4 regions of the Desulfothermus naphthae genome follow, and region 2 is predicted to be linked to each of the others. Evidence: riboswitches for the same ligand, from Rfam matches in the RefSeq annotation. Region 2 holds a riboswitch; each other region holds the start of a gene.
What was found. A riboswitch is a leader RNA that binds a small molecule or an ion and turns the genes downstream of it on or off. The one in region 2 is predicted to bind cobalamin.
Positions count from the first base shown of each region.

Region 1: another riboswitch for cobalamin. It lies ahead of ACYQ1E_RS10490 (TonB-dependent receptor plug domain-containing protein); the one in region 2 lies ahead of ACYQ1E_RS01090 (sirohydrochlorin cobaltochelatase).
Region 3: another riboswitch for cobalamin. It lies ahead of ACYQ1E_RS15855 (TonB-dependent receptor plug domain-containing protein); the one in region 2 lies ahead of ACYQ1E_RS01090 (sirohydrochlorin cobaltochelatase).
Region 4: another riboswitch for cobalamin. It lies ahead of ACYQ1E_RS03750 (TonB-dependent receptor plug domain-containing protein); the one in region 2 lies ahead of ACYQ1E_RS01090 (sirohydrochlorin cobaltochelatase).

Region 1 is NZ_BAAHYQ010000002.1:222,555-226,442, forward strand. Features, by position in the region: gene ACYQ1E_RS10485 (ABC transporter substrate-binding protein) at 1-146, shown strand, start outside; cobalamin riboswitch at 582-769, shown strand; gene ACYQ1E_RS10490 (TonB-dependent receptor plug domain-containing protein) at 1,248-3,257, shown strand; gene ACYQ1E_RS10495 (hypothetical protein) at 3,516-3,888, shown strand, end outside.
Region 2 is NZ_BAAHYQ010000001.1:232,021-235,908, forward strand. Features, by position in the region: gene ACYQ1E_RS01085 (TolB-like translocation protein) at 1-1,421, shown strand, start outside; gene ACYQ1E_RS01090 (sirohydrochlorin cobaltochelatase) at 1,454-2,425, opposite strand; cobalamin riboswitch at 2,548-2,793, opposite strand; gene ACYQ1E_RS01095 (TatD family hydrolase) at 2,900-3,703, shown strand; gene ACYQ1E_RS01100 (KH domain-containing protein) at 3,869-3,888, shown strand, end outside.
Region 3 is NZ_BAAHYQ010000003.1:837,052-840,939, reverse strand. Features, by position in the region: gene ACYQ1E_RS15860 (hypothetical protein) at 34-372, shown strand; cobalamin riboswitch at 444-716, shown strand; gene ACYQ1E_RS15855 (TonB-dependent receptor plug domain-containing protein) at 1,105-3,132, shown strand; gene ACYQ1E_RS15850 (radical SAM protein) at 3,227-3,888, shown strand, end outside.
Region 4 is NZ_BAAHYQ010000001.1:783,840-787,727, forward strand. Features, by position in the region: gene bchH (magnesium chelatase subunit H) at 1-785, opposite strand, end outside; gene ACYQ1E_RS03750 (TonB-dependent receptor plug domain-containing protein) at 800-2,803, opposite strand; cobalamin riboswitch at 2,930-3,117, opposite strand; gene ACYQ1E_RS03755 (hypothetical protein) at 3,189-3,593, opposite strand; gene ACYQ1E_RS03760 (vWA domain-containing protein) at 3,723-3,888, opposite strand, start outside.

The sequences.
Region 1 (3,888 bases), on a different contig from region 2:
GAAATGTATGGTATTTGCACTCACTCTATTGGGAATCTGCCGATAAGATAGATGGTATTATAGAGGATCTTGCTGCAGTTTTTTATCCTGTATTATTTCCAAACCATAAGTTTAAGTATTTTTTTAAATTATCTGATATTCAATAAAGAGGGAAATTAAATGGAATATGCAAATTAATAACAGGGAAGTGAAAAGGCTGGTGACTAAAAATAGGTATTGGGTCTTATTGTTGGTAATGATATAAGACTCTAGGGTTGAGTAGAGACAAGAAGGAGTTAATAACTATATGGCAAGAAGTCTAATGTATCGACATGACAGTAGATGTTCTCATAGTGGGTTCAAGTGGTGTATTAAATATGAAAAAGTTAATTGAAAACAAAGTTATATAAATTAAAGATTATTTTCATCGTTTTGTTCATGAGTCTAAAAGTCCTGTTATCCAGTAAAAAAGAAGTTATTCGATGTATGGAGAAGGTATGAGTTTATGACTAATTAGTATGGCCTGAGAATTAGCCACGTAACGGTATTTAAAATGGATAAAAAAGCTATGGCTAGGGGTTGACACATAGGTAGACATATTATAAAAGGCCTGTTACTCAGGCGCCGTAAGGCTTAATAGGGAATCCGGTGAAAATCCGGAGCCGGCCCGCGGCTGTGATAAGGGGACGAAAGCCACATCAAGCCACTGGGAGCAGGGATGCTCCTGGGAAGGCGTGGTGATTAGGATGATCCTTAGAGTCAGAAGACCTGCCTGAGTAACATAGGCATTAGCTTTGGCGGATGCCCAAAGCTATAAGCTGAGGTCCTTTGGGATAAAACGGGAGTCCCTGGACTGCTGTGTGCGGTTCAGGGACTCTTTTTTTGTGGTGTTCTCTACTTTAGATTTTTGCTTAGGTCAAAGCACTTGTAAGTTAAAGAAGGACTTATATAGAAAATAATATATCACCTCTTAAATTTCACTGAGGAGGAAAGTTTGTGAAAAGAGATCTATCTTTTTTGTTTTTCATTGTATCCCTAATTCTTTCTGCCCGTCCTCCTCCTGTTTTAATTTCACCAACTAATTGAAAATACTCCAGGGTGGAAGACCTGCCATAGTCCCTTCCACCCTGCCGTCAGCCATGACCACATCCGAAAAAAAGGTCCAGCAAGACTGACATCTTTAAACTATCACTGGACCTCCTGGATGTAAAGAGTCAAGGGCGTAATATTTGGCTTATAGGTAGTAAGTAAGAATAAGGAGGTTCAAAATGAGAAAGTTCTTTTGGATGGTGAAAATGCTTTTTACTGTAGTTTTCTTCATGGTTTTATCTGATGCCAGTTTGGCAAGTGACTATAGTTTAAATAAAGAGGTAAATGAGGAAAAAGTAAGTTTGAACAATATGGTTGTTAAAGGGAGAAAAATTGAAGAACGACTTTCCGCAGAACTTGGCGAGTTTGGTCATCCTGTGGTAATTATAACCGGCAAAGAGATAGAAGAAGCGGGTTTCGTGGATCTTAATATGGCCCTGAGATCTATGGTTCCAGGATTATATTCAGAGACAAGGTCCGGACGTGGAGGTTACAATAGGACAAGCATTCACGGAAGCCATAATATCTTATGGCTCCTGGATGGTGTCAGAATCAACAACCGCCTCTATGGTGGGGGGTGGTCATATACTATTAGTGTGCATAATATTGAGCGCATAGAGATTCTTAAAGGCGGTGAAAGTCTCTTTTACGGGACCGGAGCAAGGGCGGGAGTTATTAACATTATCACCAAGGGAATTACCAAGAAAGCAACGGGTCAATTCGGTGTGTCATATGGTAACAATGACTACCGTGAGGTTTACGGTCATGTAACGGATACCGTTAAGGGGCATGGTTTGATGGCCTTTGGAAGTTACGAGGGGTATGACGGTTATCATGTCCTCGACAAAGAAGCTTATATAAAAGCTGGCAATACCGAGAAAAGAAAGCCGATTGGATTTGATCGCTCTACTATAGGATTGAAATACCGCAAAGAATTTGACGTGGCCGGTAAGGGCGTTTTGAACTCCCAGCTTAGAAAGCAGCAAGGATATTTTGATTATCCCTATCCACACTACAGAGTAGGGCACACGTTCAATGATTGGGAGGAGACAATAGGCATACTGAAGTGGGATCACGATATAAATGATAACTTCTCCTATTATCTCAAGTCTCATTTTCATATATGGGAGGCGGATTGCACCTTCATGAATCTGGACGGTTCCTATAGATATGACGCTGCCCTATGGAAATACGAAGATTATGGTGTAAATCTCATGACCAGTATCCGCTGGGGAAATGGTCAGGAAATACTTTCCGGAATTGACTATCAGAATTACTGGGGAATAGACCAAGTAGTGCGAATCTATAGTTCTGAGAGGACAGAGGTTTACGGTTTTTTCGCTAATTACCGTCCTCATCTTTCATTCTCTCCGGACACCAAGCTGGCCATCGGAGTCCGGTATAATACGACAAATGAGGGCACGGATTGCACTGTTTGGGATGTGAGTATCTTACAACCAATAGCATACCAAATCTATTTACGAGGGGTGGTCGGAAAGTCTTTTACTGTTCCTACTTCGCTGCAGCTCTATGGTAATGACCCAAGCAGGGGGCGTTATGGCAATCCGGATCTTAAGCCTGAGAATAGTCTGAACGCGGAAATCGGCATAGGAGGCAACTGGCGCTATTTTCACTGCGATGTCGGTTATTTCTACCATGGTATTGAGGATATGATCAAGCGTATTACACTTGCTAATGGTGATAGAACCTACAAGAACGTGGGGGGGAAGACCAAAATTGATGGTTTTGAGGTTTCAGCGGGTGTTGGTCCGTTCCGTGGATTGTCATTTAGTGCAAGTGCAACCTGGACTGACGCTGAAGACAAAGATAGTGGTAAACAAGTGGAAAGAATTCCAAAATTCTACGCCAGTGCCAATGTGCGATATCGGTACCCTTCAGGTTGGTTCGGCGCTGATTTGATGACCAGATACACGGGGGATGTTTATGAACGGGGCTTGGCCCACTTTAATGATGTTAACTACGGTGATGTCTTTATCGTTGATGCATCCGCTTTTGTGATGTTTGGCAGGGAAAAACGGCACAGACTGACCCTCCGTGTGGAGAATGTATTCGATAAGAAGTACGCCAGTCGTTATAACGTGGCAAAAGATCCCAATGGGAACTATTTTCTTTACCACCAAAATGGTCTTCCATGGAGTATAGTCATTGGATACACATATACTTTTTAATGTAATTTACTCCCGCAGTGTCCCAGGAATTTCGGGGTTACGAAAGCCTGATGTTTGAAGTGAAGTAACAAGAGAGGTAAAACACGCGTATGCATTCGAATCCCCGCCACCTAAAGACAAAAACACATATGCCAATAAATCTATATTGGTGGCGGGGACATTCATTTGAAACAAAGGGAAAAATAAGAGATGTTGGAAATAATGAGATAGTAGGACCTCTTAGTCACACTAACTTGTATAATTTATGAGATGTTATAGATGAAGATAAAAATTTGTTTAATCCTAGTAGGGTATATTTTCTTATTGTTTTTTAAGTGTCCATTTGAAGTTTTTCTCAATATGGCAAATGCATTTGCTTCACCTATGGCAGAAACTTATTTGCTTTGGTGGGAAGTTGCTCCAACTATAAAAAGTGAGAACGCTCCTTCTGACTGGAGGGATATTCGCAGGAAACGGCTCGAAGATCAAATTAACAGAGGCAGGACCAAGTTGTTATTTCTTTGCTATGGACAGAACTTCTCTGAAAATAAACCACAGCAGCATTATCAAAATGGATTGGAGGAGAAGATAAAAAAATCTTTGGATAAAGCAGTCATTTGGGTGAAGGATCCTAATGGCCGTATCTCGCCAA
Region 2 (3,888 bases):
GGTTATTTGCCCTGACGCTAAAAGAAAAGGTTATATTCAAGGGATCTCCCCCTGAAGGTTATGTATTGATTGCTGAATCTGTTGTCCCATCCCCAAATTTACAACATATTGGATTTGTGTGTAGATCAAAGGACAAAAAAACAATGGTAGCAGTGGTTGATGGAAAAAAGACCATTGAATTTTCTAATATAGCCAAAGGATATCCTCGTTTTTCCCCTGATGGAAAGGATTTTTTAGTTCTGGGAAAAATAAAAGATAAGGTATACGTGCTTCATAATAATAAATTGTCCCAAGGATTTGATGAAATTTTCAAAGCCCAGTTTACTCCAGATGGAAAAAAAATAGTATTTATTGCAATTCAAGGTGGCAGGGAATTTTTAATCGAAAATGGAAAACCCTGGAAAGACTACAAAGCCATAGCTGAAAGAATATCCCCTGTTATTAGTAGTGATTCCAAAAAGATAGCAATTGTAGCCTTAAAAGACAACGGTAAATCCACAATCTCTGTAAACAACAAGGAACTGGGAGAATATGATCTTGTTTTAAAACCCAATTTTAGCCCTGATTCTAAACACATTGCATATCCAATTAAAAAAAATGGTAAATTTAGCGTGGTTTTGGATGGTAAAATAATAGGGGGTTCTTATGATGAAGTAAAACACATAGTATTTAGTCCAGATTCAAAACACCTTGCTTTTGTTGCTAAGGTTGGAATGAATTTTTTTGCTGTTATAGATGGAAAAAGTTCTGATAAATATCAATATGTAGGCACTGTAATTTTTTCAGATGACGGAAAACACTGGGCATATATGGTATATGAAAACCAAAAAATGTTCATTGTACTAGATGGGAAAAAGGGACCAAAATTAGACCAGATTGGTCCGTATTTTTTTTCAAAGAACAATGATCTGTTATATATGGGGGTGAAAAACTCCAAAGGAGCGATATTCATTAATAATAAGCCTCAAAAATTCTATGATTCAGTTGGATTACCTGTTGTATCAAATGATGGAAAACATATAGCTTATAGAGCAAGATCCGGCAAAAAATGGTTTTTAGTTTTAGACAAAAAAGAAGGAAAAAAGTATGATTTCATCAGACGACCTAAATTCTCCAACAATGGAAAACATGTTGCCTACATAGCAGTAAAAAGTAAAAAATATTTTATTGTATTGGATAATATTGAAGGGAAAAAATATCCATGGACAGATTTTCCTTATTTTTCCAAAGATGGTAATCACATGGCATATGTTGCAAGTGATGGGAAAAATATGTTTATGGTAGTAGATGGGGTAGAAGCAAAGGAGAAATTTTTCGGATATTTAAAAGGACTACCTTTACTTTTTCACAAAAATTGCATCACTGGGCAAGCAATTAGATTACCAGGACCTAAATTTTATGTGGTAGAAACGTGTTTTTAAATAAAGGGGAGATATCATCTCCCCTCAAATCTTTAATGGAGATGTATCCCATTGTCCTTTGCTGCATCTTTTACGTGCTCTACAAATATTTTTACTATTTCAGGATTTTCACCAAGTCCTTCTAAAATTGGATAGACCTTAATTCCCTTTGATTCCATAATAGACTTCCAGGAATCTTTTTCAGGACCTGCCATATCGTTGTTGGCATGGTCTCCTGCCACCATCATAAGGGGTTTTAACACAACTCTTTTGACCTTTGAGTGTATAAGTGCAGATATAACATCATCTAAAGAAGGAAAGCCTTCTACCGTTCCTATAAAAACTGGTACTTTATACATTCGCCTCATTGTATTCTGAAGCTGTGCATAAACTCCAGTTGAAAAATACTCATTTCCATGTCCCATATAGACCAAGGCAGCATGCTTTTTCTTTGCATATTCTACGTCTTTTTTTAGAGCCTTTGCTGTTTCGTTAATATCTTCATTATAATCGTGATTTACACCCCACATTCCAGTTAAAGGACGTCCAACTACGAGTTTTTCAAAAGGTATATACTTCTTCTTAATAGTCTTTATTGCAGTTAAACCATCAACATAGGAACATAGATCCATAAATTCTTCACCTGCATAAAAATGAGTGGGTTGCACAATAATTGTTCTGTACCCTTCGTCTTGCAGCTCAGCAATAGCTGCGAGAGGTCCTTTTACATAAAAAATATCTTTTGGTATATCCTCTCTATTTATCCACTCTGGATCAGTTTGCCTTTTATGCCAGATGTTCCGTATAATATTTGAAGTAAAGGCCATTTTTACTTTTGCAGTAGGAAATTCCTTTTTGATTGCATTTCTAATATTGAGCAGTGATCTTAGTGCCTCTGGATAGGTAGTACCAAAGGCCGCCACAACAATACCAATTTTGTTTTTTTGATGTTCCATAGCAAACCCTCTACTCAAAATTAATGTGGATAAAATCATAGCTGCTAAAAAGATTTTTAAAAACCGCATAACAATACCTCCTTTTAATAAAAATTTAAAAATAAAAAAACCCTTTAACTGGATAAAATTCCAGTTAAAGGGTTGCACCCGAATTTTCTTCACCCTTCATTGCCTGATTTGTCCTCAGCACTCAGGCATCTATTTGTGTGGCAGGTCTTCTGACTCCAGGATCATCCTACTTGCCCTGTTGAATTAAGGATATTCAACAGGACTCGCCCCTTTCGGGCGAGCTGCACCTTCCCACAGAACACCTCTTAGAGGTGCTCGGTAGTGGTATATTGCAGCTTTCGTCCCCTGTCACAGCGGCCGGGACCGTGCCAGATTTTCACTGGCTTCCCTTTTAAGCCCTTTTGGACACCACACGTCAAGCTTTTAATTTTTTATTTTTAAATAGTCAATAATTAACTAAAGGTTTCATTAAAATTTGACAATTTTATCACTTAGATTTTAATATTTCCTGGACTAAAAAAATGGAGGACAAAAATGGTAATAGCAATTGATTCCCACATGCATGGAGATATATTATTAAAACAAGATATGGACTTCCCAGCCAAGTATCGTGATAATAACATAGGAGGAATAATCTGGTCATATAATGAAAACATACATGACCCTGCAGATTATATCATTTACTGGGATTATCTAAAAAATATAGCTGATGAATTATCTAAAAAAAATTCACCTTTTTATTACAAGATAGGAATTCATCCAAGAACCATTTGCCAGGAGCTAAAAAACACTAAAAAACTTACAACAGAAATAAAAAAGGCCTTAGAAACCCATATGAAAAATCCTAAGTGTCTTGGAATTGGGGAAATAGGATTGGATGGAGATGAGGAAATTCAAGAAAAAATACTTATTGAACAACTTAATTGGTGTGTTAATTATTTACCAGAAAACAAGAGAATTGGTATTCATACCCCAAGAAAAAATAAATACAAAATAACTCAAAATATATTAGATATTTTAAATGATTATAAATCCCTTTATCAACAGATAGTAATTGATCATGTTGAATTAAATACAATTGATCTTGTAAAAAAAATTAACGTCCAAATAGGAATTACATTACAAAAAGGAAAATCTACCAAAGAGGATATAGCAAAATTAGTTAATAATAATTTATATGATATAAATAAAGTAATGCTAAATAGCGATAGCGGGAAAATTATATCCAGACCATATATTGACTTTGTTACTGGAAAATATCTTAAACCAGAGGAAAAATCCAAATTATTAAAACATAACATAATCTCATTTTATAATTTAGAAGAACACTTATCTTAACAAAAAAATGAGATTGAACTAAAGCTTATTGAAAATGTGTCAGAAAATTTTGAAATAAAAAATTGAACTTCAATCTTGAAAAAATATGACATAACGTATAAGAATAAACATTATTTATTGGTTTTGGCTCTTTATGTTTCACCTTTAACAAGAGAGTGGAAAGTGATGAAAGAATTTGTTGAAAA
Region 3 (3,888 bases), on a different contig from region 2:
AAAAGATTAGAAGTAATTTAAGGAGATATTTAAATGCATGGCTATCTTCCATATGAGATAACAAAGAGTGTAGAGACGGTTATATCAGACCCTGAACTTGCGAAGAAGGTGATAGAAGCAATAGAGAAAGGCCTTTATTCAATAGAAGAGAAGGCAAAAGAGCAAAAGGTTATCATTAAGACAGAGCTTAAAGATGAATTAACAAAAGAGCTTGTAACTAAAGATGAACTTAAGGCCACTGAAGAAAGATTAAGGACAGAGATACACAAGTGGCGTGTGGACACCATAAAGTGGATGTTTATATTCTGGCTGGGACAGATTGCAACTTTTACTGGAATATTGGTTAGTGTGTTAAAATTAATGTTGAAATAACACAAGAGAAAAAGGATAGTGTCAAAATGGACAGTTGTGTTTAGGGGGTTGACACATAGGTAGACATATTATAGTAAGCTCATTACTCAGGCGCCGCAAGGCTTAATAGGGAATCCGGTGAAAATCCGGAGCCGGCCCGCGGCTGTGATAAGGGGACGAAAGCCACATCAAGCCACTGGGAGTAGGGGTGCTCCTGGGAAGGCATGGCTCGCCCTGTTGAATTTCCTAGGAGGGAATTCTATTCAACTGGGCGAGTCCTGTTGAATTTCCTGAAAAAGGTTATTCAACAGGGCAAGTAGGATGATCCTTAGAGTCAGAAAACCTGCCTGAGTAACATAGGCATTAGCTTTGGCGGATGCCCAAAGCTATAAGCTGAGGTCCTTTGGGATAAAACGGGAGTCCCTGGACTGCTGTGTGCGGTTCAGGGACTCTTTTTTTTGAAATGGATGATGGGCAAAATAGTTGACCTTACAGGTTTTCCACTAGATTCATTTAAAATCCATTGAGAAAAAAGGAGGAGGCTTATGGTCTATACAGGAATCTTAGTGAAAAGCTCATTTATCTGAATAATGTATATTCTTTTTTAGAGATGAGGTGAAAAGACAGGGTGTGGGGCTTACACCCTGCCAAAAGCCAAAGAGCACAACCGGGAGGTCGCACTTAAGCTGGCTTTAACTATATTAACAACAAACCTCCCGGGTGTAAAGAAATTAAATTAAAGGGAGGTTCAAGATGAAGAGATTAAAAAGAGTGATGATTTTGAGTGTTTTAATATCTTTTTTGAGCTTATCTCAATTTTGCTTAGCGGAATCTAAAAATAAAGCTGCTAAATTGGAGGAAATAGTAGTAACTGCTACTCGTTCGGAAGTAAAGAAAGAAGAGGTTCCAAGTGTTGTGGATATTATCCATCCTATGGATTTAGAAACCACAGTGGATAGAAATATTGTTCGGGTTCTTAAAAAAAACAGCAGCATTGATGTGATTGATTACCCAGGGGTTCTTTCAGGAATTAGTATTAGAGGTTTTAGGCCAGAATTTTCTGGAATCACTAAACATACATTAATTTTAATTGATGGTAGACCTGCTGGTGCTACAAATCTTGCAACAATTTTAAAGGATAATGTAGAACGAATAGAAATTTTAAAAGGTCCTGCATCAGCTCTTTATGGTGGTGAGGCAATGGGTGGAGTGGTAAATATTATTACAAAAAAATCAAAGGGCAAAATACAGACTTCTTTTACAGCTGGAGGAGGAAAATTTGACACCTACTACGCCAGTTCTGCTTTAGGAGGCAACATTACAAAATGGCTTGATTTTGATGCTTCTTTAAGCACGAAAAATCGTAATAGTGACTTTCGCATGGGTAATGGTAAGAAAAGAGATAATACAACCTATAAGGAAAGATACGGGAGTTTAAGACTTGGTTCCGCACTTTCAGATAGGTGGCGTATTGATGTGAAAGGTGACTGGTATGCGGGAAGAGATATTATGTGTCCAAATGCTCTATTTTATGAAGATAAAAGACCTTCAGAAAAAGATATTGACCGTTATGGTGGTGATATTTCGCTTACAGGAAAAATCGGTGCACATGAACCTCATTTTACCTTATATGTTTCTCATGAGGAGAGTGAATATACTAAAAAATACAAAGGACAACCTCATTACAAAAGTTATGAAGGTGAGATAGAGTGGTTAGGAACGCAGATTCAGGATCGTTACCACTTTTTGGATCATGACATCACGGCAGGTGTGGATTATCAAGAAATTGATGTAGAGTCTAAAAGCTGGAGAAGTGACGGGACTCGTAAGGCCCCCTGGCAGCCAGATCATGAGCGGAAAAATGTTGGAATCTTTGTTGATACATTTTTTAGATTTTTACAAGAGCGACTCATTATAGATGCAGGCATTCGCTATGACTGGTTTAAATTAAAAACCAAACATACACCGTATAAGACTGATTTTCATCCTGATTCCGAGACATTTTCTCATGTAAGTCCTAGGGTAGGACTGAAATATTTCCTTACAGAAGATCATGTTTTTCAGCTTCATAGTACTGTTGGAACCGCATTTGTACCTCCTCAAGCCTCCCAGATGGCTGGTTATTCAGAAAGGAAAGTTGGTAATACAACTATGATCACCAGAGGAAATCCTGATCTTGATCCTGAAACTAGCCTCACCTGGGACATAGGGTTTTCTATTCATAAAATACAATGGGGTTTTTTTGCAGATCTTACCTATTTTTACACTGATGTAGATGATAAGATATCAAAAGTAAAAGTAAGTGATACTGAAAGCACATACAAAAATTCTGATGAAGCAAAGATGCGAGGTTTAGAATTTGAGACGTCCTTTGATATTGGTAAACTTATGGATTGGAATCGGAAGGTTGAGTTCTTTTTAAATGGCACACGGTTATTTAAAGCAAAAGAGGATATATCTGGAAAAGGTGAACGAGATATTCATAATGTTTCACATTGGAAGTTAAATGCAGGTATTGATTATGATGATGGTGCATTCTTTGGAAGATTTCTTGCACGATATATGGGAAAGAGAAAAGATTATGATTGGTATGCACCTGGATATCCTGTCATTACATATCCAAGTTTTGTAGTTTGTGATCTGGTAATGGGCTTAAGATTTTTAAAACACCATCAAATCAAAGTTAATATAGAGAACATGTTTGATAAATACTACTATGAAAAACCTGAATATCCCCTTCCGGGTTTGGCAGTTTATGCGGAATATAAAGTTAGTTTCTAATTTATGTTAGAAATGGGAAATATCCTATAAAATGCAATCTATCTTACAACATCATCCCTGCTTTAATGCCCTTGCTCACCTTAGGTGGGCAAGGGTGCATCTTCCTGTTGCACCAAGATGCAATATAAGATGCAACTTTTGTGAAAGAGCAGTGAGTAGCAGTGAAAAAAGACCAGGGTGTGCAGAAAAGGTCCTCTCACCAGATGAGGCTATAAAAGGACTTGAGCAGGCACTGAAAAGAGATGTTCCAATAAAGGTTGTTGCAGTTGCTGGCCCTGGTGAGCCTCTTTTTAATGATGAGACATTTGAAGTGATGATGGAGATTAAAAAAAGATTTCCTCATCTTATAAGATGCATAGCAACTAATGGGACATTACTCTTAGATAAGATGGATCTTTTGATAAAAGCTGGGATAGATACTGTAACAGTAAGCATGTGTGCTGTAGATGCAAATATAGGCAAAAAGATCTATGAGTATGTGTCTGTTAATGGAAGGAGATATGCAGGAGAAAAAGGAGCAGCACTTCTTATAAAGAGACAGATTCAGGGAATAAAGGAATTAGTAAAAAACAAGATACCAGTAAAAGTAAATACGGTTTTTATACCAGGAATAAACTCAGCTCACATAATAGATGTGGCTTCTCTTTGTAAAGATCTTGGGGTGTATATAATGAACATTATGCCCTTAATTCCTGCAGGAAGATTTAAAAAACTAAAAGCTCCTTCTAAGGATGAATTAGATCATATCAGAGATGT
Region 4 (3,888 bases), 550 kb from region 2:
AGGAGTTTTATGATTTCTGAGATAATACCAAAGGAATAGTTTGGATAATTGAAATTGTGAAAAAGAAGTCCAATTGTATTGCGATTTTCATTCCATCCCCATTCTTTTTTAAGTTCAGAAAAACTTTCAAATCCGCGCATATTTTCTGAATCAAAAAGCACATATTTTGAAAAATCTATTGGTTTTTTGGGTTTTGGAAACTCTTTAATTTTACCGTAGTCGCGACACAAAAGAAAAAGCATATTTTTGATGTTTTCTTTAGATGCGTTTCTCCAATAATTTTTAAGATAGATAAAGTTACGCATATCTTTAAGAAAACCAAATGGTATAAGTTTTCCAAAAGTCTCCATTCGTTTAAGCATCTTTTCCATATCAAACTCAAAAGCAGTTCTTTTCTTTTTCTCAGCTATTTTTTCCATAATTTTCATCAACTTTTCTGTAGAAAAAGAACCGAGCTTTTCACGAGATCTTAAATATTCACCTGCATATCCAATAAGGACGAGATCCTTTTTGTATTCCTTAATTGACTCTTCAATAGCCTGATAGATAGACCTTCCTGCACCCATTAAATCAAGTAACACAATATCTGAGGATAAAATTGATTCCCTTATAGCTGAAACCTTTTCTGAATAATCCCTCTGTTCACCTACAAAATACGCATCTATTTTTATCTTTCTCTCAAAAAGATGTCTGAACTCCTCCTTGAAAAGGAAATTATCTATTACTTCAGCAAGCAATCGAATTCCTGCATCAGAGACAGAGACAAAAGTTATTAAAAAGTGCATCTTTTGTCCTCTTTTTAGAATTTAAAATCAACCTTTACCCACCAGCAGCGCTCTGGACCCAGGACAGAACCATGAATTTCATAATCTTCATTAGTAATGTTGGTAACTGCCATCTGAATCCCAAGACGATCAAAAAGATCAAATCGAATGTTAAAGTCTAAGACTGTAAATGAATCAAGGTCTATCTTTTTTTGAGTCCTTCTGTCTTTAAAAAACCTGCTTCCATAATACCTGGTATCAAGAGATGCAGTAAAACGATTTTTAGGGCTAAGTTTATAAGTAACTTGGATTCCACCATTTGCTTGATGAAGTGGTCTATCGTCCAGCCGTCCTTCTTTTTCCTCTACTGAATGGGTATAGGTATAGTTGATATAACTGCTAAGCCATGAAAATATTTTACCTTCCATTGCTACTTCAAATCCGTCAGTTTCAACTTTATTTAAATTTTCATAACGCTGAATACCATTCCTTATGGAAGCAGATATAAGGTCTTCAGCCTTTGAGTAAAATCCTGTGAGATCAAATTTAAATCTATCAGCAAATCTAATTGATGTTCCCAACTCATAAGACCAAATGGTTTCTGGATCAAGGTCAGGATTAGATTTAAAAGGTATTCCAGGAATCATCATCCAGGTTGGTGAGTAAAGCTCCTGAAGATTAGGAGCACGAAATGCTCGGCCAACAGATGTTCTAAAACTTATGTTATCATTCAGTTTGTATAAAATTCCAAGTTTTGGAGAAAAAGAATCTTCTGTTTCTGAATTAATATCATACCTTGCACCTAGGGTAATTAAAAGATGAGAAAAAAACTCCATTTCGTCTTGAAGGTAAATGGCATAAGTATTCATAGTTTCATCCATAACATCACCAATTACACTTCCGTCTTCTTTGGTATTTTTCCAATGTGCTTTTATAAAATTGGAATCTATACCAAAAGTTAAATAACTAAAATTCATAACTGGCATGGAGGCTTTAACTTGAGCACCAATATTCCTTCCCCAATAATCACGATCTCCATACAGGAACAAAAAGGGAGGTCCAAAAGGAGCAGGATTATCAACAATATGTTCCCATTTTCCTTCAACCTTATCATAATTAGTGAAGATCCTTGCTTCAATGTTTAAATTGTTAAAAAGAGAGGTATGTCCATTAAGATTCCAGAAATATGATTTTTTCTCTTGATCTTTTTTACGTTCTACTGGAAGAAACACGGTTGAACCCATCTCTGTGTCAGCTTTCATATAGTTTCCTGTAAATGTTATGCCAGTGACATCAGAAAAGTCATAGTCAAAACGTCCAAAAAATCTTGTATCGTCATAATTTGAATATTTATTTACATCTTTGGATCTTTTATTAAAACCACCTGTTGCAGGATTATAGATGTAATCTATTTGATTATCCCTACGATAATGGTTGTCTATGGTTCTATAACTTCCATTCAGAGAATAAGAAAACTTTCCTTTTCGTCCAACAACGCTAGCTCCCCCTTCTCTAAAATCATGTTTTCCACCCTTAAACATTGGAACAATATCAATGCCTTCTTTTTTTCTTTTCTTCGAAATAATATTAATAACTCCTCCCATTGCATTACTTCCGTAAAGTGAAGAAAAAGGACCTTTAACAACCTCTACACGTTCAATAGAAGATAATTGAAATTGGTTGAAATTAAGAAAACCTGTAATGGGTGAGTTAAGAGGCATTCCATCCATCATAAGCATTACCCTTTTGCTTCCACCTATGCCGCGGATGTAAACACTTATAGGAGGACCAAAACCAACATCTGAATATCTTCTGATATCAACTCCTCCAAGTTTTCTTAAAATATCGTCTATGTTGGTTGCAGAAGAATTTATAATATCCTTCTCTTTAACAACATCTACATTAGCGACCACCTTTTCAGCAGACCTTGGAGAACGGGTTGCAGTAACTACTATTTCTTCTATCTTATGAACTTTTTGGGCATTACTTAATCCTGGGAGAAAAAGAAAGATTAATAATGTAATAAAAGTTCTTTTCATTTTAACCTCCTCCTTTTCTTAAATTTTATTCAAAAAAAAGAGTCCCTGAACCGCACACAGCAGTCCAGGGACTCCCGTTTTATCCCAAAGGACCTCAGCTTATAGCTTTGGGCATCCGCCAAAGCTAATGCCTATGTTACTCAGGCAGGTCTTCTGACTCTAAGGATCATCCTATTCACCACGCCTTCCCAGGAGCATCCCTGCTCCCAGTGGCTTAATGTGGCTTTCGTCCCCTTATCACAGCCGCGGGCCGGCTCCGGATTTTCACCGGATTCCCTATTAAGCCTTACGGCACCTGAGTGACAAACTTTTTATAATATGTCTAACTATGTGTCAACTCCCTAAACACAACTGTCCATTTTGACATTATCCTTTTTCTTTTGTGTTATTTCAACATTAATTTTAACACACTAATCAAAATTCCAGTAAAAGTAGCAATCTGACCCAGCCAGAATATAAACATCCACTTTATGGTGTCTGCACGCCACTTGTGTATCTCTGTCCTTAACTTCTCTTCTGTGGCTTTTATCTCTCCTCTTACTTTTCCTTCTATTGCTTTTATTTCCCCTCTTAATCTTTCTTCAGTGGCCTTAAGTTCATCTTTAGTTACAAGCTCTTTTGTTAATTCATCTTTAAGCTCTGTCTTAATAATAACCTTTTGCTCTTTTGCCTTCTCTTCTATTGAATAAAGGCCTTTCTCTATTGCTTCTATTACCTTTTTCGCAAGTTCAGGGTCTGAGATAACTGCCTCTACACTCTTTGTTATCTCATATGGAAGATAGCCATGCATAAAAATGTTTCCCTAAATTACTTCTAATCTTCCGCCAGGTGTTGTGATATCCTTCTATTCTAAGAGTGTGGGATTTGATTTTAATTTTTAACCTTACAGACTGTGGTTTGCAAGAAAATTCTTTTTATTTCATACTAAATTTAAGTGCTCTGTTTTTATCTGATCAACCAAATTCACTAAATTTTCTGCTTTTAGGTCTTCAAGTAAAAAGTATTTCCCAGAAAGCCATTTTGCTAATTCTTTTGCAAGATCCATTTTGAGAAAATTCTTTTTTAACTCACAATCTATAACCACA